Regions from separate parts of the Pradoshia sp. Z4_20 genome, predicted to be linked through region 3. Evidence: predicted binding sites of a transcription regulator. Region 3 holds the regulator's gene; each other region holds the start of a gene.
What was found. Region 3 encodes LexA, which represses DNA repair genes until DNA is damaged. Its sites were predicted from a motif close to CGAACATATGTTCG; they were not measured.
Positions count from the first base shown of each region.

Region 1: the regulator LexA is predicted to act here: its motif matches at 5,269-5,282, upstream of uvrB (excinuclease ABC subunit UvrB).
Region 2: the regulator LexA is predicted to act here: its motif matches at 3,595-3,608, upstream of AC4BHP_RS03320 (Y-family DNA polymerase).

Region 1 covers NZ_JBZAJD010000005.1:38,045-45,756, forward strand. The annotation lists gene AC4BHP_RS12715 (magnetosome magnetite crystal formation protein family) at 1-122, opposite strand, end outside; gene uvrA (excinuclease ABC subunit UvrA) at 322-3,192, opposite strand; gene uvrB (excinuclease ABC subunit UvrB) at 3,200-5,176, opposite strand; gene AC4BHP_RS12730 (CsbA family protein) at 5,372-5,599, opposite strand; gene AC4BHP_RS12735 (ABC transporter substrate-binding protein) at 5,866-7,152, shown strand; gene AC4BHP_RS12740 (carbohydrate ABC transporter permease) at 7,253-7,712, shown strand, end outside.
Region 2 covers NZ_JBZAJD010000001.1:706,060-713,771, forward strand. The annotation lists gene AC4BHP_RS03300 (GlcG/HbpS family heme-binding protein) at 1-302, shown strand, start outside; gene AC4BHP_RS03305 (FAD-dependent oxidoreductase) at 307-1,683, shown strand; gene AC4BHP_RS03310 (aspartate/glutamate racemase family protein) at 1,680-2,525, shown strand; gene AC4BHP_RS03315 (heme oxygenase) at 2,605-2,943, opposite strand; gene AC4BHP_RS03320 (Y-family DNA polymerase) at 3,668-4,927, shown strand; gene AC4BHP_RS03325 (YolD-like family protein) at 4,956-5,294, shown strand; gene AC4BHP_RS03330 (hypothetical protein) at 5,536-5,748, shown strand; gene AC4BHP_RS03335 (iron-sulfur cluster biosynthesis family protein) at 5,892-6,212, shown strand; gene AC4BHP_RS03340 (DUF2339 domain-containing protein) at 6,296-7,712, opposite strand, start outside.
Region 3 covers NZ_JBZAJD010000008.1:132,485-140,196, forward strand. The annotation lists gene tkt (transketolase) at 25-2,031, opposite strand; gene AC4BHP_RS15985 (DUF896 domain-containing protein) at 2,170-2,400, opposite strand; gene AC4BHP_RS15990 (YneB family resolvase-like protein) at 2,477-3,127, opposite strand; gene yneA (cell division suppressor protein YneA) at 3,197-3,520, opposite strand; gene lexA (transcriptional repressor LexA) at 3,674-4,300, shown strand; gene AC4BHP_RS16005 (helicase-related protein) at 4,496-6,967, opposite strand; gene AC4BHP_RS16010 (hypothetical protein) at 7,415-7,712, opposite strand, start outside.

The DNA of each region.
Region 1 (7,712 bases), on a different contig from region 3:
AGCTCAAAATCATCTACAGCTACGAAATAAATAACCGTAGGAAAGATGAAGCCTAAAAAGAAGAAACTGAAATAACATAGAGCAGCCAGAAATCGATTAGTTGTTGTTATAGATACAGACACCTCTCCTAATTGTACGTATAAATTGAAAGAAAGTTTCTTATATATCAACAATACCTTACAACAATTGGAAAATGGTAACTTTTCGATTATACCCTGGCCAGAAATCGTTAATCTATGAGTTTTCTAAAGGTGCACGGGCAAACGTATGAGTAAGTTCTTTGAAGCAAATACGCCGGATATGGATAAAAAGCAAGCCGTTTTATCTGGCGGCTTGCTTTTCCTTGATTTTATTATTCATACGGTCCCGATCACGTTCTAGAACGGGCTTTAAATATTTTCCTGTATAAGATTCAGGTGTCTCCGCTATAACCTCCGGTGTTCCGGTAGCCAAAATGGTTCCGCCTTTTTCTCCACCTTCAGGACCTAAATCAATTAAATAATCAGCTGCTTTAATGACATCTAAATTATGCTCAATGACAAGCACTGTATCGCCATTATCAACCAAGCGCTGCAATACTTCCAAGAGACGCGAGATATCATCAACATGAAGTCCTGTTGTCGGCTCATCCAAAATATAGAGTGAGCGGCCATTGGAGCGACGATGTAATTCACTCGCCAGCTTAACCCTTTGCGCTTCTCCGCCGGATAGTGTTGTGGCAGGCTGCCCCATCTTAATATATCCCAGACCAACATCATAAATGGTTTGGATCTTCCGTTTGATTTTCGGATGATTTTCAAAGAACTGAAGTGCTTCTTCTACTGTCATATCTAAAATATCAGAAATATTCTTCCCTTTATAGGTTACTTCCAATGTTTCCCGATTATACCGTTTTCCATGACAAACCTCACAAGGAACATAGACATCCGGAAGGAAATGCATTTCTATTCGGATGATTCCATCTCCACGGCATGCTTCACAGCGTCCGCCTTTAATATTGAAACTGAAACGGCCTTTCTTATATCCACGGACCTTCGCTTCATTTGTGGAAGCAAACACATCCCTGATATCATCAAACACACCTGTATAGGTTGCCGGATTGGATCGCGGCGTACGACCGATTGGTGATTGGTCAATATCAATCACTTTCTCCAGTTCCTCCACACCTTTTATCTCGCGGTGGTTTCCTGGTCTCGCTTTCGCCCTGTGCAGCTTTTGAGCTAATGATTTATGGAGAATTTCATTCACTAATGTACTTTTACCTGATCCGGATACTCCTGTAACAGCTACAAATGTCCCAAGCGGAAAAGATACATTTACATTTTTGAGATTATTCTCTTTAGCACCTTTAATCTGAATTAATCGTCCATCGCCCTTTCTGCGTTCCTGTGGCAAAGGAATGAATTTTTTCCCTGATAAATATTGGCCCGTTAAGGAATTAGAATCCTCCATCACTTCCTCCGGCGTACCTGCTGAGACAATCTCACCGCCGTGCGCTCCTGCTCCAGGACCGACATCAATCAAATAATCCGCTGCCAGCATCGTGTCCTCATCATGCTCCACCACAATAAGCGTATTCCCGATGTCACGCATACTTTTCAGCGTCGCAATCAATCGGTCATTATCACGTTGATGAAGACCAATTGAAGGTTCATCCAAAATGTATAAAACACCTGTTAAGCGCGAGCCGATTTGAGTAGCCAATCTGATTCGCTGTGCTTCTCCCCCTGAAAGTGTTCCGGCTGCTCGGTTTAATGTCAGATATTCCAAGCCAACATTATTCAAAAAGCCCAGCCTTTCTTTGATTTCCCTAAATATCAAACGGCCGATACTCATATCTTTCTCGGATAGATTCAAATTTTCAAAGAAATCGTTAGCATCTTTAATAGAGAGGGCCGTAATCTCGCCAATATGCTGTCCTGCTATTAATACCGCCATCGTTTCCTTCTTCAGACGATAGCCTTTACAGGTTGGACATGCCTGCTCGGCCATATATTTTTCCATCTGATCACGTGTATAATCTGAACTTGTTTCTTTAAACCGGCGTTCTACATTAGCCAATACGCCTTCAAATTCCACTCTGTTTTCCCGTATTTGCCCGAAATCATTCTCGTAACGGAAATAGATTTTCTCCCCATCCGAGCCATAAAGAATTTTATCAAGCTGGCTTTCCGGTATTTGAGAGACTGGAACATCCATATCTATACCATAGTGATTGCATACACATTCAAGTAATTTAGGATAATACTGAGAACTGGTAGGTTCCCATGGAGCGATTGCATGCTCTCTTAATGTTAATTCCGGGTCAGGAATTACGGCAGCCCGGTCAACTTTTACTTTAAAGCCCAGTCCATCACATGTTGGGCAGGCGCCAAATGGACTGTTGAACGAGAACATCCGAGGCTCCAATTCCCCAATTGAAAATCCACAATACGGACAAGCATGATGCTCACTGAAAAGCAACTCTTCCTCGCCTATTACATCAATGATAACTTTACCATCACCCAGACGGAGTGCAGATTCAATTGAATCAGCTAAGCGGGCATTGATTCCCTCTTTCACGACAACCCGGTCGATGACCACTTCAATCGTATGCTTTTTATTTTTATCCAGACGAATATCATCATCCAAATCATACATTTCTCCGTTTACACGGACACGGACATACCCTTGCTTTTTAATATCTTCAAGCATTTTGACATGGGTACCTTTTCTGCCTGTTACAACCGGAGACAGAATCTGCATTTTCGTGCGTTCTGGATAGGACAAGATTCTGTCTACCATTTGCTCAATTGTTTGAGATGTAATTTCAATCCCATGCACAGGACAGACTGGTTTGCCGACTCTGGCATACAATAAACGCATATAATCATAAATCTCTGTCACTGTCGCAACGGTTGAACGAGGATTGCGGCTTGTCGTCTTTTGGTCAATTGATATCGCTGGAGACAGCCCTTCAATCAAATCAACATCCGGTTTATCCATTTGGCCGAGGAACTGCCGGGCATATGCGGAAAGAGATTCCACATAGCGGCGCTGGCCCTCCGCATAGATTGTGTCAAAAGCCAGGGAGGACTTTCCGGAACCGGATAAACCCGTCAGTACAACCAGCTTATCCCGGGGGATTGTCACATCAATATCCTTAAGATTATTGGTCCTGGCCCCTTTAATTACAATTTTATCAAGTGCCATCCTATGTTCATCCTTCCACTTTTAACTCTAAAATTAAATCTCTAAGTTCGGCAGCACGTTCAAAATCAAGCGCTTTGGCTGCTTCCTTCATTTCTTTTTCCATATTTGCAATTACTTTTTGACGCTCTTTCTTGGAAAGTTTCTCGTATTTATTTGCAGCTTTTTCTTCTTCATCTTCCGTTATATGAGTGGCCCGAATGACATCGCGAATATCCTTCTGAATCGTCTTGGGAACGATGCCATGTTTCCTGTTATACTCTTCCTGAATCGCACGGCGCCTTTTAGTCTCTGAAATCGCTATTTCCATGGAATTCGTTATTTTATCTGCATACATAATAACATGACCGTTTGAATTACGGGCAGCACGGCCGACCGTTTGAATAAGAGACCGTTCTGAACGCAGGAATCCTTCTTTATCCGCATCAAGAATAGCTACGAGTGAGACCTCCGGAATATCAATCCCTTCACGCAGTAGATTTATTCCAATCAACACATCATATTTTCCAAGACGCAGATCTCTGATGATTTCGATTCGTTCGAGTGTTTTAATCTCAGAGTGTAAATATTGAACCTTGATGCCAAGCTCTTTTAAATAATCCGTTAAATCCTCAGACATTTTCTTAGTCAATGTAGTGATTAGGACACGCTCATCCCTTGTGATTCTCTCGTTAATTTCCCCTAACAAGTCATCAATTTGACCTTCAATCGGGCGAACATCAATAGTTGGATCCAGCAGTCCTGTTGGACGGATAATCTGTTCAACCATTTCCGGTGAATGCTCCTGTTCATAAGGCCCCGGTGTAGCAGATACATAAACAATCTGGTTGACATGTTCTTCAAACTCCTGAAATTGCAAAGGCCTATTATCCATTGCGGACGGCAAACGGAAACCATGATTGACAAGTACCTCTTTCCGGGCGCGGTCTCCATTATACATACCGCGAACCTGCGGGACTGTAACATGGGATTCATCTATCACCATTAAAAAGTCTTTAGGGAAATAATCGATAAGGGTATAGGGGGTAGAGCCCGGCGGCCTTAAGGTCAGGTGTCGGGAATAGTTCTCAATTCCTGAACAAAAGCCCATTTCTCTCATCATTTCAAGATCGTAACGGGTTCTTTGCTCCAACCGCTGTGCTTCGAGAAGCTTTCCTTCACCTCTTAAAAAGGTGAGCTGCTCTTCCAATTCCGTCTCAATATTTTGAATGGCAATCCTCATCTTTTCTTCTCTTGTAACGAAGTGGGATGCAGGGAAGATAGCTACATGGTCTCTTTCGCCGATAATTTCTCCAGTCAGCGCATCCACCTCTCTGATCCGTTCCACTTCATCGCCGAAAAATTCAACACGTACACAGTGTTCATCCTTTGAGACTGGAAAAATCTCTACTACATCTCCTCTTACTCGAAATGCTCCGCGTTGAAAGTTAATATCATTTCGTTCATATTGAATGTCGACCAATTTACGCAATAGCTGATTCCGCTCCATTTCCATGCCAACTCGAATGGATAAAACCATTTCCCCGTATTCTTCCGGAGAACCCAAGCCATAAATACAGGATACACTGGCAATAATAATGACATCCTTCCGCTCAAATAATGCAGATGTTGCAGAGTGGCGAAGTTTATCTATCTCATCATTAATACTGGCGTCCTTTTCTATAAAGGTATCAGTCTGAGGTACATACGCTTCAGGCTGATAGTAGTCATAGTAACTGACGAAATACTCGACTGCATTATTCGGGAAGAACTCTTTAAATTCACTGTACAGCTGTCCAGCAAGCGTCTTATTATGAGCAATGATAAGGGTGGGCTTATTAATCTCTTTTATCACGTTGGAAATTGTGAATGTTTTTCCGGTTCCAGTAGCACCAAGCAGCGTTTGATGCTTAACGCCATTATTAATTCCATTCACTAGCTCTTTAATTGCAGTTGGCTGGTCTCCTTGAGGGGTATACTTGGAAACCAATTCAAATTGTTTACTCACACAAAAGCCCCTTTCATCATTTTCATCTCAAGTCTCGTTTTATTTGATAACAATATTTTACCACAATCATCTATAAACAAACCAATAAAAAGCGAACAAACATTCCCTTTTTTAACTTTAATAATATCATTTATGCCCATCCTGCCAAAAAATAAAAGAGTCTTCCTCAATAATACGGAAGACTCAGTCTGTTGTTTATGCACTTTTAGGTGTTCTTTTGATCATGCGCTGAGAATACCAATACCCGGCCGTTAATGAAAATGCGTCAATTATAATCAGAGGCCAGGATGATGTATAGCCTTTATACGCTGATGCGGCGATTAGGGCAACCGTTAAACACAAACCGACTATGCAGCTATATGTCACTCTTGAAAAGAGCACAACTAATAAACCTGGAGCTAAAAGAGCTATTAAAATCTTCATCTGAGGTCTCACCTGCTTCCTCTGGAATCACGCAGCTATTTTCCAGCAATTCTATTCAGCTACAAATATATTACATTTCATGTGATTAATCCAGCAGGATACTAAGTTAATCGCTGACTGGCCCTCCATTTGGCACCCCTCTGACTTCAAATGTGTCCATAGGCCTTTAGGATCATGTATGAAATTTTATCCAAAATTAGGTTTCGTTAACCAAATCTAAAGGAATTTATAAAGAAGCAAGTATTCATTAATATAGGAGGGAAAATATGAAACTTAAAAAATGGTTATCCATCTCTTCTGCTGCTTTCTTAGGGATTGCCTTAACAGCATGTTCGGATGCCGAAGAAACCTCTAATGATGAGAACGATTCAAAAGAAGAAACAGTTGAAATTACATATGCCAGAGGAGTCGATACGACAGGCAGTACAGAAAAACTGATAGAAGCATTCGAGAAAAAACATCCGAATATTAAGGTAAACTATCAGGAAATGCCGAATAGTTCTACTCAACAGCACGATCAATATGTAACCGCATTCAGTAGTAAAAGTGCTGAAATTGATGTATTTGATGCAGATGTTGTTTGGCCGGCAGAGTTCGCCCAAGCTAACTATGCGATGGAATTAGACCGCTTCATCGATCAGGATAAAATAAATCTCGAAGACTACTTCCCCGGTCCAGTTGAAGCCGGGAAATTTGAAGGCAAGCAATGGGCTCTGCCAAAATACTCAGATGCCGGTATTCTTTATTATCGAACAGATTTGGTTAGCGAACCCCCAAAAACATGGGATGAGTTGATAGAAATGGCTAAAGAAGGAAACGGGAAAGAAGGCACAAGCTCAGGCTTTGTCTTCCAAGCAAAGCAATATGAAGGTATTGTTGTGAACGCCATGGAATTCATTGCCTCCTACGGCGGCAAAATCATCGATGAAAACAATGAAGTCGTCATTAACAGTCCAGAAGCCAAAAAAGGACTTAGTAAAATGGTTGAAATTGCAAACGCAGATTTCATGCCAAATAACATTTTAACTTTTACCGAAACGGAAACTGAATCTGCCTTTAAAGAAGGCCAAACTGTATTCGCACGCAACTGGCCCTATATGGAAAAAACAGCTGCTGATAAAAGTACCTCAAAGGTAGCTGGCAACTTTGCCTTTACCTCCTTGCCTGCTGGTGATTCAGGCTCTGCTTCGACACTCGGAGGCTATATGGCCATGATTAACCGCTATACTGATCATCCAAAAGAATCATGGGAATTTGTGAAATTCATGACTGGGGAAGAAGGACAAAAGATCTCTGCGACCGAAGGCGGACGTGCTCCAACCATAAAAGCTTTATATGAGGATAAGGAAGTACAGGATGCGGCTCCTGTTTTCAAAGAAAAGTCTTTTGTTGAAACACTAGAAAACGCTGTACCTAGGCCGGTTACTCCAAATTACCAGGAAATATCGGATATTTTGCAAATCGAAATTTCTAAAGCATTAACAAAGGATATTACAGTTGATGAAGCCATTGAAAATATGGAATCGAAAATGAAGGCTGCATTGAAGGAATAGATAACTTAGCCTAATAGGAACGGCAATGGGAGGGAGATGGGCACAAAAGCTTGTCTCCTATTTTTTAGCTTTTGAAGTCCATCCTGAAAGGAGTAATGATATGAAAAAGAAATTTTCGCTATCCGAACGACAATTAGGATATGCCATGATTATCCCTTCTCTTATACTAATTGGAATTGTTGTTCTCTATCCAATTGCCATGTCTTTTTGGAACAGTATGTTTGATTATCGATTGAATACTCCAGAGAAATCCGTACGAATGCTATCTTCTCAAGTTGACCTTGAACGGTATGCCACTGATTATTATTATCTACAAAAAAATCTAGAAGAATTGAATAGCGATAAATCCAGCCAATGGGCAGAACTCATTGAAAAAAATCATCAAAAACTTTTAAATGAATCCGATATCGAAAAGCAATATGAATATGTAGAGAAAAAGGTTGCCAACTTTGAACCTATTAAGGAGAAAGATGAAAAATATGCCTCCATTAATGAGGATACAGCAGAAGCCTATAAAGCTGATTTAAAATCCATCAGTGGTGAATTGAAAGCGATCGAGG
Region 2 (7,712 bases), on a different contig from region 3:
AAGCATTTTCAGCAATGGATGGAGCACCTGTATTGGCATTGGAGATTTCTCAAAACAAGGCATTTTCAGCTGCAGCATACAATCGTGCAACCCATGAGTGGTATGATCGCTTAAAAGATGATCCACCTTTAATGACAGGTTTAGTACATACCAATCGCCTGGTCGTTTTTGGCGGCGGTTATCCAATTCACGTTAATGGTGAGTGTGTAGGCGGAATAGGCGTCAGCGGCGGTCACTATACGCATGATATGCAGCTTTGTGAGGCAGGATTAAGTGTAGTCGAGGCAGTAAAGGAAGTGTAGCTTTTTGAATCAGTTTGATTTGATTATTGTTGGTGCTGGCATGGCAGGTCTTTGTGCAGCTGTTGAGGCATCAGAGCGAGGTGCCAATGTTGTCATTTTCGAAAAGCAGGCAGACATCGGTGGCAGTTCATTGCTTAGCGGTTGTTTTATGGCGTTTGCTGAAACAGAACTTCAAAGTAAGCTTGGCATAAGTGATACTACCGAGAGTTTGATGAATGATTTGTATGTTGTCGGTCAATTTAAAAATGATAAAAATCTGGTTCAGGCATATGGGAAACATCAGCTTTCCACTTATAACTGGTTAGTTTCACATGGAGTAATATTTCAAAATTGTCAGGCCGTAAGTGGCCATTCAAGCCCTCGGGGGCATACGATCATTCCTGATCAGGCCATTCAAACACTGAAAAACCATGCTTTGAATAATGGTGTTTCACTGCATGTTAATAGTCCTGTCGTACGTTTGCTAACTGAGCAACAAAAAGTAGTGGGTGTACTTTATCAACAAAATGGCGAGCAAAAGGAATGCTATACATCTAAAGGGGTCGCTTTAACCGCAGGTGGATTCTCACAAAGTGAAGATTTATTAGGAGCCTTTGCACCACAGCTTGAACACACAATCAGGTTAGGTGGAGAAGGGAACCATGGAGATGGCATTAAATTAGCAGCTTCCGTAGGTGCCTGGTTAGAGGATTTTCCATACTTAAAAGGAACATACGGCTTTCATCCGAGTTCTACTAATCAAAAGAAACGGCAGGCTCATGCCTTTTATAAAGGCGGCATCATTGTGAATGAACAGGGGAAACGATTTGTTAATGAGTCGATTTCCTACAAATTATTGGGTGATGCTGCATTGCAGCAGCCTAATCAACATACATTTCAAGTTTGGGATCAAACGGTTATGGATCAGGGTGTCGAACATGATGCGCTATATGATTTTCAATTATTGTTTAATGAAGGCTTAATTATCCAGGCTGAGACACTTGAGGAATTGGCCGAAAAAACAGGTCTCCCAAGTCAATCTCTTCACCAAACGATTGACTCATATAATAGGCATCTTATTACCAGTGATGACCCATTCGGTCGTAACACATTGACCCATACATTTGGTAAGCCACCCCCGATTCAAACCGGTCCTTTTTACGCAATGGAAACAGTGACTGCTATGCTCGCTACATATGCAGGAGTTCGTGTAAACGAGGATGCAGAAGTTTTAAATCCGTTCGGCGACCCAATTAAAGGATTATATGCAGCCGGAGAAATGGTGGGTGGCTTCCATGGAGCGGGTTATATGACAGGGAGCTCGCTCGGAAAGGCAGCTATTTTTGGACGTATTGCTGCTGAACAAGCCCTTCGAATAAAGGAAGAGGAGGTAGCGCGATGAAAATTTGGCATCAAAGCTTAACTTCCATTGAAGACATACCTGAATATCGTGATGCGGTCATACAGCATGTATCCAAAATTGCTCGACCAGATGTTGATGTCGTCTTACATGGAATGACAAAGGAGACTTATCCTGCTCAATACCCGGGGCACTATATTACCTACAACTATCTGCAAAGCCTGCATAAAGAGCAATTTATTCGAAACACATTGATTGCTGAAAGGGCAGGGTATGATGCTGTTTTTATAGCTACCATACCGGATGTCGGCTTGATTGAGGCTCGTTCATTAGTGGACATCCCGGTTATTGGCTACGGCCAGGCATCCATGCATATTGCCTCAATGCTTGGAACAAGAATAGGCATCGTGAATTTTTTAGCTCCACTGGCAGATCAGTTACGTTTTAATGCGAAGCAATATGGTCTTGAACAAAAATTGGGCCCGATTATTCAGGCGGATATTGGATTTTATGATATTTTGGAAGGATTTAAAAATCCTGAGCCGATTTTGGAGAAATTTAAAGCTGCCGCAAAAACAGCTATTGCCGAAGGGGCAGATGTCATTATTCCTGGAGAAGGTCCGATGAATATATTTTTAGCAACCCACGGTATTCATCATATTGAAGATGTCCCGATTATCGATTCATTCGGCTCGGCCATTAAAATGTGTGAATCACTTGTCGATTTGCAGAAAATTAGTGGTATGACGACTACGCGAAAAGGGTATTATCATGCAAAACCACCCGAAGAGATTGTTGAAAAACTGCGTGACTATTATCAGTTGCAAGCTATAACCAAGGAAATGGATTTTGGATTATCCGTGCGTGAGTTTGCTGCTAATTAATACAATTGAGCATGATTATATTGATAGAATATAGCATAAAAGGTCTTTCCTAAGTTTTTGGAAAGACCTTTTGCGTACATTATTTTGTTGGAGCTGCTTCTTTTACAGACGCTACTCTAAATGTAGTTTGTTGGCTTCCTAACATAGGAGAGTCCTGTTTAGCTTCATCCGGTTTGCCTTCCGGACGTTTGTGCGCTTTTTTGAAGGAGTCGCTGTTTTTCCAGGCAAGGAAGCTTTCTTCATCCTCCCAGTACATATTGACGCTCATCTCATCATATTCTGTCAGGCCCTCTGTAAGTAAAACCTCTACTTTAACAAATCCTTTAAATTTATCTAATTCGTTACCGGAAGTGAAACGGCCTGCCATTTTTTCTGCGAAACCTGGTTTGGTTTTAATTTTGTTTTGAACAACAATCATGTGATCATTCTCCTTTTATTTTTATTTTTCTGGAAAATATATCAGATTACTTCTTTGAAAATCACTCTTACACTGCTATTATATATCTTTTTCGAAGATTTTGAATTCATTATGCTTTAGGATTTGCTAATCATGGCTCTATCATATTTTTTCTATATGATTGAAAAGCATTGCATGATGAAATAACCAACATAGTTCGTTCATCCTTCTATATAACCCTTCAAATAGATTAGTAATCAATTTTTCTATTATTTTTTGCAAAAAGATCTTAAATTAAGAGTTTTCGAGACTTACGAGTCAAAATTTGAGTGACTAAATGACTGTATAAGCTAGATTAGTCTAGTAATCCAGCCGATTTTCGCAGGAATTGAGCGGAAATTGATATTAATTGAGCGGAATTCCATATAATCGAGCGGAAATGGAGTGGAATTGAGCGATTTTCGTAATAATTGAACGAAACTCAACATAATTGCTCTAATTTACTTATTTATGAGCGAATTGAAAAGGAGAAAAGTGAAAATAATAGTAGATGAAGCGACTGTTTTTAAAACGTTTTCGTAAATTTTTATGGTGAACTATGTCCGTTGTCTTAAAGTATTTGCACGCTTGCATGGACTTATACATAAATTGTAAATAATTTTCCATTGAACACGAACGTATATTCGCTTATCATTAAGAATATAATAAAGACGAACATACATTCTATTTAAAAGAAGGTTTTTACATGATTGATTACAGTACTTTACCGCATCATTATGTTATGTGCGTGGATATGAAAAGTTTTTTTGCCAGCTGTTCAGCGGTGATGATGGGACTGGATCCGCTTGAATGTTATTTGGCTGTGGTGAGTGACACGGAACGGAGCGGCAGTGTGGTGCTGGCTTCATCGCCCAAAATGAAGAAAGAGTTTGGCATCAAGACGGGCTCAAGATTGTTTGAGATTCCGGATGATCCGCGCATTATAAAGGTTAATCCTAATATGGCTACGTATTTGCGTATCTCTACTGAAATCAGCCGTTTATTCAATCGATATGTACCTAAAAGCGCAATTCATACGTACAGTGTGGATGAAAGCTTCTTAAAGGTGGATGGGACGACTCGTCTATGGGGAGATATCGTAGAAATTGCTGAAAAAATCCAAGATGAAATCGATCGGGAATTCCAGCTTCCATGCGCGATTGGGATCGGTCCGAATATGCTGCTTGCTAAGCTGTGTCTTGATTTAGAAGCCAAGAAAAAAGGAATTGCCCAATGGACCTATGAGGATGTACCAGAAAAATTATGGCCCTTATCCCCCTTGAGCGAAATGTGGGGAATCGGAAAGCCGATGGAAAAGAAACTGAATGGAATGGGGATTTTTTCAATCGGTCAATTGGCGCGTTATGATCTGGAGACGCTTGAAAAGAAGTTTGGGATAATGGGCAATCAATTGTACCACCATGCCTGGGGTGTTGATTTATCGGATATCGGTGCTCCGATTATGGAAGGACAAATCAGCTTTGGAAAAGGCCAGGTATTACTGCGTGATTATAAAAAGCCTGAGGAAATCAAGCATGTCATTCTGGAAATGAGTGAGGAAGTAGCAAGAAGAACACGTGCAAGCGGGATGGCGGGCAGAACCGTCAGCTTGGGAATTTATTATAGCCAGGATGAATTTGGAGGCGGATTTCATCGCTCTATGACAAGAGAAACGCCGACCAATATTACGATGGATATTTATGAAATGTGTTTAACCTTGTTTGAACGGTTTTATACAGGCAAAACAGTTAGGAAAATTTCTATTACACTTTCGAATGTTATCCCCGATCGAGAGATGCAAATCAGTCTATTTGACCAGGATAGCTGGCGCAAACGCGAACTTGGCTTTGTGATGGATCGAATGCGTAAAAAATTTGGATCGAATGCGATTTTACGTGCCGTGTCGTATACAGAGGCAGGAACGGCCAAGCATCGAAGTACGTTGGTTGGAGGACATAGAGCATAACAGACAAGTGAAATGGAGGCTGCAGGGAATGATTCGAGATCGCGGAAAAATAAAATGGACATCAATGATGCTTCCTGAACACGTAACAATGCTTAGAGCATGGGCACATGAGGACAGCTATGAAACAAGGAATGAGCTTGATGAACAGCAAGTGGAAGCGATGAATACGATAATTATGGAGGCTTTGGAATATGGGAAGCCTGTGATGATCCGCTATTACCGTACAGCCAGTCGCCGGTACGGTACGGTGGAAGGACATATTCATTATTGCAATGAACAGGCTCAAAAGCTTCATATCGTTGATGAGGACGGAGATGTTTGTTTTGTATTTTATCAGGAAATTATGGACGTACAATTGAAAAATTGATGGCCTGCAATTTGCTATAAGCTTATGCATATGTTGGTTATGGCTCTTCTTTTTTGTTCTAAATAAACTTTACTACCCAATTTTGAGGACATGAAAACGCAAATATTAGACAAAATTCCACAAAAAGTTTACTATGTATATAGACCTAGAAGTAAGAAATATACAGATAATGAATTTTTAACATCGATTTCAGTTCTGATAACTTTGCCATGGGATATCAAAACAAAAGGGGTAAAGAAAAATGGAAAAAGAAAAATATAGCACGATTTATCAAGCACCTTATGGATTAGTTATAGGAGAGTTAAAAAAAGAAATGACTAAAGAAGATGCTGTAGCATTAGGGCAAAAATATTGCTCAGAGAATGGTTTCAGTTATAAAGGTACGTATACTGGCGATGAAGCAGTGGCGGCTTTACAAAGTTTGATACAAAAACATACGAGAGCAGTTCATTAAGCTGAACGTTCATTTTTAAGACATAGAGGCAGTGTTCATTGAATGCTGCTTTTTTTATTTCAGATTTAATTATTAACAGGTTTGCGGGTTAAGTGAAATCGGGAACCTATGAGATAAATAGAGAGAAAGCATGGTGGACAACAGTGGAAATTACATGGACAGACGCAGCATTAGAAAAGGTAAAAGACAAGCTGACAGATCAAGAAGGCGTATTTTGTTTGAAGTATGAAACAGAAGGCTGTGGCTGCGTAGTAAGCGGTGTAACCAATTTATATTTTGTTAAAGAAACTACTTCTCAAGAAGTAAAATGGGAAACCAATGCCTATCCTGTATGGTTAAATAAATATCATGAAATCTTTTTAGATGAAAAGCTTATTATTGATTATTCCAGCAGTACAAATAGCTATCAGCTGAAAAGCCCTAATCAGTATTTAAATCCAATGATGAATGTCATCTTTCAATAGGCTCTATAAGGAGAAAATTCAAAAGGTTCAGTCAGAAATTTTGACTGAACCTTTTTTTAAACGAAAGCAAAGGGAAATCCCACTCATTTTTTTGTATAAAACACCTTAGAAATAAGCAGCCCAATTACGCCAAGTATGATGAATAATATTGCTTTCCAAACTACATCTATACCTGATAGGTCGTAGAAAGTAACTTTTAATAGCGTAATAAACAGGAATATTAAGCCGATGTTTTTCCAAACTTTTTCTTTAAAGTAACTAAATAACCCGTATGTTACTCCAACGATAATGATCCAAGATAATGACAAACCGATATTCTTAATCATTAAAGAAGAATCATCTGTGAAATAGTATGCCATTTTGCTTATAAATATGATCAGTAATACTTCTATTATATAGGGTAAAGTAGATTTCATTATATTTCTGTCGATGATTTTTGTTATTGTTTCTTTTATATAGAGAACAAAGAAGAAGCTGATTATGATCATCCATACAACAAAAGTTTCTAGTGATAGCATGTATCCCGGCTTGTCGAATAATTGTACCAATACGGATAAGAGCAGTATTATGCTAGCTATTGTCCCTAATATACTCTTCCTTATTTGAGCAAAATAGTAAACTAGTACGGCTTGCATGGTAAAGAGGATTAATTTTGATGATGGATCAATCACTATATCGTTTAGCAGTATAAATATGTAGAACATCGAAATAACAAAGAAAATGTTTTTTAGTTCAGTGTGACTTTTATTTTTCACGTAACTAAGCAAAGAGTATACGATGGCCATTATTGAATAGAACGTGTATTGGTAGCTTGGTGTTTGATCAAACACATCAACTCCGATTAAGAGCATGAATAATGAACCGATCGTGATAGCTGGAATATACATATTTTTAACAAATATGTTGTTTGTTTTAAATGTTAAATAAATAATAAAGAAATGCTGAATAGCGATTGTGAGGAACGTTAAGGTTGAAATTTCCCCACTGCCTACTAATCCAAAAAATAATACAGTGAACATAAATGCATAGTTTGCCACATTCCAAGTGATTTTATATTGCCCTCTAAGAGATTCTAGTATTAATCCTATAAATACAGCAGTTTCGTATATATAAAATACATATTCATTCCCTTTGTCTCCTGCAAATAGGAAAGGGTAAAAATAAGCACCTACTCCTATAATGGTAAGCAAGGATTGAGATTTGTATTTTCTCGATAGATAAACTCCTATATATATTCCGAGCGCTAATAAACATACAGTCACATAGAATGGGATAATGTGGTACAAAACATTACCGGAGAAGACAGATATAAGATAAACAATTATACTTCCGCCTAACAATACTATTCCTAACGTATTCTTTGCCTTTTTATATTGCTTTTCTCCAATGATATATAAGAATCCAGCTAATAAGAAACCAACTATTACACGAACCACGGGATTTATCCATCCGTTTTCAGATGCTGCCATAAAAGCCCAAATAACACCTAAAATAAAAACG
Region 3 (7,712 bases):
CTGGCGATTTTTTAAAAATATATTTTATTTTTGTAGCATTTCTTTTACTAAAGAAACCACATTAGATGGAGTGAATCCGAATTTTTCCATTAACAATTCACCAGGGCCGGAAGCACCAAAGCGGTCAATTGCCAATATTTCACCTTCATCACCTGTATAACGGTCCCATCCGAAAGATGTACCTAATTCAATTGCAAGGCGTTTCTTAACAGATGAAGGAATAACAGATTCTTTATATTCAGCAGATTGAGCTTCAAAACGATCAAATGATGGCATGCTGACAACTGATACATCAATGCCTTCATTCGCTAAAATAGCCTGTGCTTGAACAGCCAATCCTACTTCAGATCCAGATGCCAACAATATAGCATCGGCAGCATCCTTATTGGAAGGTGAAACCACATATCCACCCTTAGCAACGCCCTCTTCAGCTAATTCAGCTGATAACGGTAACGTAGTTAAGTTTTGGCGGGATAATACTAACGCAGTTGGTGCAGACTTGCTTGTTAATGCCGCTTTCCATGCAGCTGCCACTTCATTGCTGTCAGCCGGACGGATAAGTGATACATTAGGCATTGCGCGCAATGCAGCCAAGTGCTCAATTGGTTCATGAGTTGGACCGTCTTCTCCAACAGCAATACTGTCATGTGTAAATACATATGTGACAGGAAGATTCATTAACGCTGCTAAACGAATAGCTGGACGCAGGTAATCAGAGAATACAAAGAATGTTCCTCCATACACATGCACACCACCGTGAAGTGCCATACCGTTTAATGCAGCACCCATACCAAATTCACGTACTCCAAACCAAATGTTTCGGCCATCATAGGAGCCTGGCAAGAAATCTTTTTCGCCTTTCAGCATCGTTTTGTTTGATCCAGCTAAGTCAGCGGATCCACCAAATAAAGATGGAAGATTTTTAGCGATTGCATTTAATACTTCTCCGCCTGAATTACGTGTAGCAACGGCTTTTCCTGCTTCATAAACAGGAATATCCTTATCCCAGCCTTCAGGTAATTCGCCTTTGATTGCTGTTTCTAGTTGAGCAGCAAGTTCAGGGTATTCATTTTTATAGCTTTCAAATAATTGGTTCCATTCTTCTTCTTTTTTAGCACCAGCTTTTACAACAGTTTCTTCGAATGTGTCATAAACTTCCTGTGGTACATAAAAATCTTCTTCGAATGTCCATTTGTAATATTCTTTAGTCAATTTCATTTCGTCTTCGCCAAGCGGAGCACCATGAACAGCAGATTTACCGGATTTATTTGGAGCACCGTATCCGATAACTGTTTTTACTTCAATCATAGTTGGACGGTCAAGATCTGTTTTTGCCTCTTCAAGCGCTTTAGCAATTTCATTCAGATCATTACCGTCTTCTACGCGAATGTATTGCCATCCGTAAGCTTTAAAACGCTCAGCAACACTTTCAGAGAAGCTCATATTTAATTCGCCGTCAAGAGAGATATCATTGGAATCATAAAGGACTACTAAACGTCCCAATTTTAAATGGGCAGCAAGAGAAGCAGCTTCAGCTGATACCCCTTCCATTAAATCTCCATCTCCGCAAATGCTGTATGTAAAATGATCTACAACATCAAAGTTATCTTTATTGTAGACTGCCGCCAAATGACGTTCCGCCATTGCCATACCGACTGCCATCGCAATACCTTGGCCAAGTGGTCCGGTTGTAGCTTCTACGCCTTTTGTATGTCCATATTCAGGATGTCCAGGTGTTTTACTGCCCCATTGTCTGAAATTCTTAATTTCTTCCATATCAAGGCCATAACCTGATAAGTGCAATAAGCTGTATAAAAGCATGGAACCATGTCCTGCTGATAATACAAAACGATCACGGTTAAACCAATCCGGATTTTTTGGATTATGGTTCATGAATTTGGTCCAAAGAGTATAAGCCATAGGAGCAGCTCCCATTGGCATACCAGGATGACCTGAATTAGCTTTTTCAATTGCATCGATTGAAAGAGTACGAATAGCTGTGATAGATAAATTATCTTTTTCTGTGAACATTGCCTACATCCTTTCAGATTAACCTTCTAATTTATATTAATGAAGTATAAACAGGTTGACAAGACTTTGTTGGTAAATGCTACAAAATCGTCACTCCTTAAGATATTTTTTTGGAGTCTAACCTATTATGCTATACCCTTAATGTAATTTATTATTACGTAATTTTTTTATTTTTTCAGGTGTGACATCCTTACCTTCTGGATCGATAATTGTCAAACCTTCAACCGTATTTCTCATTGAGGTACGAAAGGTTTCCAAATACTCTTTCCTCAGAAGAGATTGTTCAGTGGCTTCTTCTTTTGTAAGGCCAACTGTTTTTGATTTCTTAGATAATTCATTAATTCTTTTAATTTTATGCATTGGCAGCATGGTATTGCTCCTTCTATATAAAATATAAGTAGATATTGTCATCGTATAGAAAAACTGCGTAATTTTCAAGAATGAACTATTGATTAGTATTCTTTTTCATATATTCTGAATATCTTCGATGAATGGTGGCTTTTGAGAGATCATAGCCTTTTCTGTTTAAATTCTCCGTAATTTCAGCAAATGTTAATCCTTTAATACGCAGCTCAATAACCTCCTGTAAAGGTACCTCTGACCTTTCTCTTCCGCCTCCAAGATGTTGATTTGCTAAATTTCTTTGTGGTTTATATCCATTTTCAATTGCTCGTTTCATCCCTCTTCTGATTTTACTGTTTTGTAATTTTCGCTGATATTCCTCTACTATACTGATGATTTGCAAAAGCATGGCATCTGTTTCAGAAACCTCAAGCTCACCATTATGAGTAACCGTATATAATTTAACCCCTTCTTTATAGATGCAATGTAATAGAGCAATCTTGGCATTTCCTCTGCCCAGTCTTGTTTCATCCTGAATCAAGAGACCCTCGATTTCTCTATTTTTCATTTTTTCCAGCAAGATTAGAATGCCTTCTCGTTCTAAATCATATCCACTGGCTTGTTCTTTCTCGATTATTACCACCTCGAACCCCTTTATGGCAGCCAGTCTTGTTAACTCCTGCTCCTGCCTTTCCAGTGATGTTTCCTGTGAACTTTTATCTGTGCTGACTCTGCAATAAATTCCAACCTTCATTTTCTCTCACCATTCTTCTTTACATATAGATAAGGCCGGGAAACATTCCCGACCTTACTGATTATATAGTTATTTATCAGAATCTGCTAAGTGTAGCATTTCTGTATTTTCGTTCATTTTCTTTACAGGAATCACAATCGTTTGCCCTTCCTTTAAATGATTAATGTGCAAGTCATTATGTTCCTGAACCCAAGAGACAAATTCAGTCTGTGTCATTTCGCTGCCGTCAAAACGTTCAGCCATATCCCAAACTGTATCTCCTTTTTTAACCGTGATTTGTTGATAATCGTCTTTTGGTGCTTCAATATTTGTTACTATCATTGTAGTTATTAATAAGAAAAGACCTATAAAAAACAAGATTGAATAATTATAAGAAGTCCATAATTTTTTCATAAATAAACCCCCATCGAATGTATGTTCGTTTAATATAAATCAAGTATAAACCGAACAAACGTTTTGTGTCAATACAAAAAACGAACTTATGTTTGTACTGTTAAACAGGAAATGATATACTAAAAACAAGAAAAGCTAAAAGAGGTGCGGGAGATGACTACTAAATTATCCAAACGGCAACAGGATATTTTGCTATATATTAAAGAAGAAGTAAAAACGAAGGGCTATCCGCCTTCCGTTCGAGAAATTGGCGAAGCAGTCGGACTGGCTTCAAGTTCCACGGTTCATGGTCACTTAGCGCGATTGGAAAGCAAAGGACTCATCAGACGAGATCCTACCAAACCACGTGCTATTGAAATCCTGGATATGGATCCACATGACCATATTCCAAAAACAAATTCAGTTAATGTACCATTAATCGGGAAAGTAACTGCAGGGCAGCCTATTACAGCTATCGAAAATATAGAAGAATACTTCCCTCTGCCTGAGCATATGGCTCCTGCCGATGAAAATGTGTTTATGCTAGAAATTATGGGCGACAGTATGATTGAAGCTGGAATACTTAACGGTGACTATGTAATTGTTCGCCAGCAGCATACAGCAAACAACGGTGAAATTGTCGTAGCCATGACTGAAGATGATGAAGCTACCGTTAAACGTTTCTTTAAAGAAGATACTCATTTCCGTCTGCAGCCTGAAAATTCTATGCTCGAGCCTATCATTCTACAAAATGTCAGCATCCTTGGCAAAGTGATCGGGTTATACAGAAATATTCAATAAGAACGTTGGGACCGGCTTTCAGCCGGTTCTACTTTTGTGTTTAAAATCTATTATCTCTATTAAACTTATGCATTTAAGAATTGGCGTATTCCATTTTATAAATAGATTAATACTTTTATTTATCTCGTTGTTTACATAATATTATTATGTGATACAAAAAAGCTTGCAACCATTTTGATTGCAAGCTTGAAGGTCCTATATATCCCATCCTTTGTAATAGTATCTTGATCGTTTACTCTCTTCATAACACGACTGGCAAATAGCAAATGGATAATTCCAACTTAACGGCTTATTGCATGACCGACACTTTGTTTGATATTTTTTAACCCCTTTTCTTAACTGATTATGTGCATCTGAACTGATTTCTTCTCTTACTCGCTCCCAATAGACCGTTTCACTTCTTCGATCTAATTTATACAAAAACAATAAATGCAATCCTACTGATTTATAAGATAATTCAAGTTCATCCAAGGAATCTTTCTTTATTAAAGGCTCTCTCAATTCTCTTCTATCCACAATGGCTTTCATATTATAGAGCCATTGATTAACGAGGCTCTCCTCATTCGCTGAAAAAGGTAAATGCAGAAAACCGTATAAATCAGTTATCGACATTCGTCCTTCTATTTGTTCATGGCGAATTAAATGATATAAAGCTTTTTCCTGAGTAAGCGGTGCTTTTGTTGTGCCGGAAGGATTTTTAAATTCATCCCATAATTCAAAGAATTGATCAAAACTCGAGTGATAACGTTTAAAACGTTCAAATACACCCTGTGTAGGTGCTATTGTAAATGTACTGATCGGCCGGTCTTCACCATTTAACAACCGTTTCATTAAACCAATTTGATCAGTAAATGCCACTCTTCCTTCATTATATATACCTTTACGGCCGGCACGGCCCGCTAACTGCTTTACTTCCTGGGAGGTTAATAAACGCCTTCTCGTGCCATCAAATTTATCATTTTCCAGAAAAACGACCCGCCTAATCGGTAGATTGAGCCCCATCCCGATAGCATCTGTAGATACAATCACTCGCGTCTCCCTGTTAATGAACCTCTGAATTTGTTTAGCTCTTGTCTCAGGAGGCATACTTCCATAGATTATACTTACTTTATGGCCGTTTCTCTCCAGCTTTGAAGCGGTTTGAAGCACTTTATTTCGAGAAAATACAATCAATGCATCTCCTGCCTTGGTATGTTCGATCTTAAAAGGTTTTTTCTCTACAATCAGCGGTATATCACGTTTGTATTCATGAATTTCAATATCATTTCCCTGAAGCAGATTTAGAATCATCCTTTTCGAATTGTGACTGCCTATGATGTGAACTTCCCGAGCACGCGCTTTATTAATAGCTCTAAACCAAGAAAACCCACGATCTTTATCTGCGATCATTTGCGCTTCGTCTATAACCATGACGTCGAATTCATCTTTCTCGGTAAACATTTCAATTGTGCAGGAATAATGCGTGGCATTTGCAATATCCTTTTCTTCTTCACCTGTCTTTAATGCACAGGCAATTCCGTTGTTTTTAAGCGTTTCATATACTTCAAGTGCCAATAGCCTTAAAGGTGCCAGGTATATACCAGATGCAGCTTCCCTTAATCTATTTAACGCCTGATAGGTTTTTCCGGTATTTGTTTCTCCTATATGCAGAATATATTTAGTGTTACTATAAACGGTTGTTTTGTATTCAACTCCAAAAATATCATCCAGTTTCTTTTGTTTTATTTCTTCCTGTTTCCTCAGCTCTTCTAATTTCTGTTCTCTTTTTTCAATTCTCTCTTTGTGCTGAGTATGGTATAACGGCATTTGTATATCAAATTCGTCCGGGTGGTTTCGAACATCTATAAGGTCCTCAATCAATTCCTGCTCTATTTCACTTTCATATTCCCATTGAAATTCACTAATATTAGCCCCAATCAATTGCCTGATCAACTTATGATTAATCGACCCTTTAAACAAATTCTCATATTGGTTTATGATCTGATTCGGCAATTCTGATAGTATAAATGGGTATATGGTTTCGTAAACAAAGGTATCGATTAGATTTTGATAAATATATTCGTCAAAAACAGAATCATCCTGGTATACATCATATCCCCAATATAAGAGGTCGTTGAGCGTTTCAAATTGGGCTTGATTGAACCCCTTCACATTTGATATATCCTTTTGTAATTGATTTGCCACTTTATATCTGAGCTTTAAATAAAAATAAAGCTTGTTACTGCTCAAAATACTTAAGGCCTCATCTTTTATAACGGTAATCTCATAATTTGCTTTCAATTTTTTTAACTTTACTGATTCAAATAATTCATTCCATCGTTCATCTGTTTCTCCAAAGTAATCTTGGATCCAACTTTTCATATCAAAAGATTTTAGTCCACTCAGTTCTTGTTCAACCATTTTATTAATTGCTTTCTTGGAGGCTCCTTCTGTTTCTATACCACGAAGCCCCAAAAATTTAATTTTTTCAGTTCTATTCATCCGCTGAAGCGTTCGACTCTTCCATGCTAAATTCCAAATCTGATTCAAATAACGTTCTCTGCTTTCCAAATAATCATTAACAGCAGGCTTTGTTTCACTTTCTTCCATATATAAGGAAATATCATTCAGAATGTCATTTTTTGCTTTTTCAACTGCTTCTTTATACCCTTTATTCAATATGTCCATTATTCCGTTCTCCTTCAACTGCCATAAAAATTCTCTTATAAGGCTAATATATACGATTAACCGCATATCTATAAATTTAATAATCTTGTTTACATAATATTATTATGTTCTATAAGTATTTTTTCTTAATTTTGATATTAGACCCATTTGATTCATTACTTTATTTAAATCATACATATAATATCACCGGATCAATCATAATTGTTCCATTTTATTTGCTTTGATGGCGCATTTTCTTTATATACAGCAAAATTAAAGTATTAAACAAAATAAACTCCCCATTCATTGAGGAGTTTTGATTTATTCTTTTATAGTAAAGTTCTTGAACTAAAATTTTGGTTTCTTTCCTTCAAATGCCACGTTTACAAAACTAAAGCCTTTTTCATTTCTTTCCTTATGTATAATCAAGAGAGCCCATCAGAGGAAACTCCTAAAAGTAGAGAGTTATCAATATTTCACAATTGTTGTTACACCACGTTCAGTTAATAATGTTCGATGGCTAAGCTCTTCTACCCATTTTTTAGGGTTAAGCCTAAACAATCCATATTGATTTTGGTAGGTGTAACTACCAACGTTGATCATAATTGGCTCTGGAACTTCAAGGACACGCTGTATATATTCTTCATACCACTGTTGAACAGGTATTTCATAAAGCTCGATAACATCACCAATATCCATATATTTCTCCAAATAAACGAAAAAATGATTACCAAGAACTCCGACTTCATATATGTATGGCATTGAT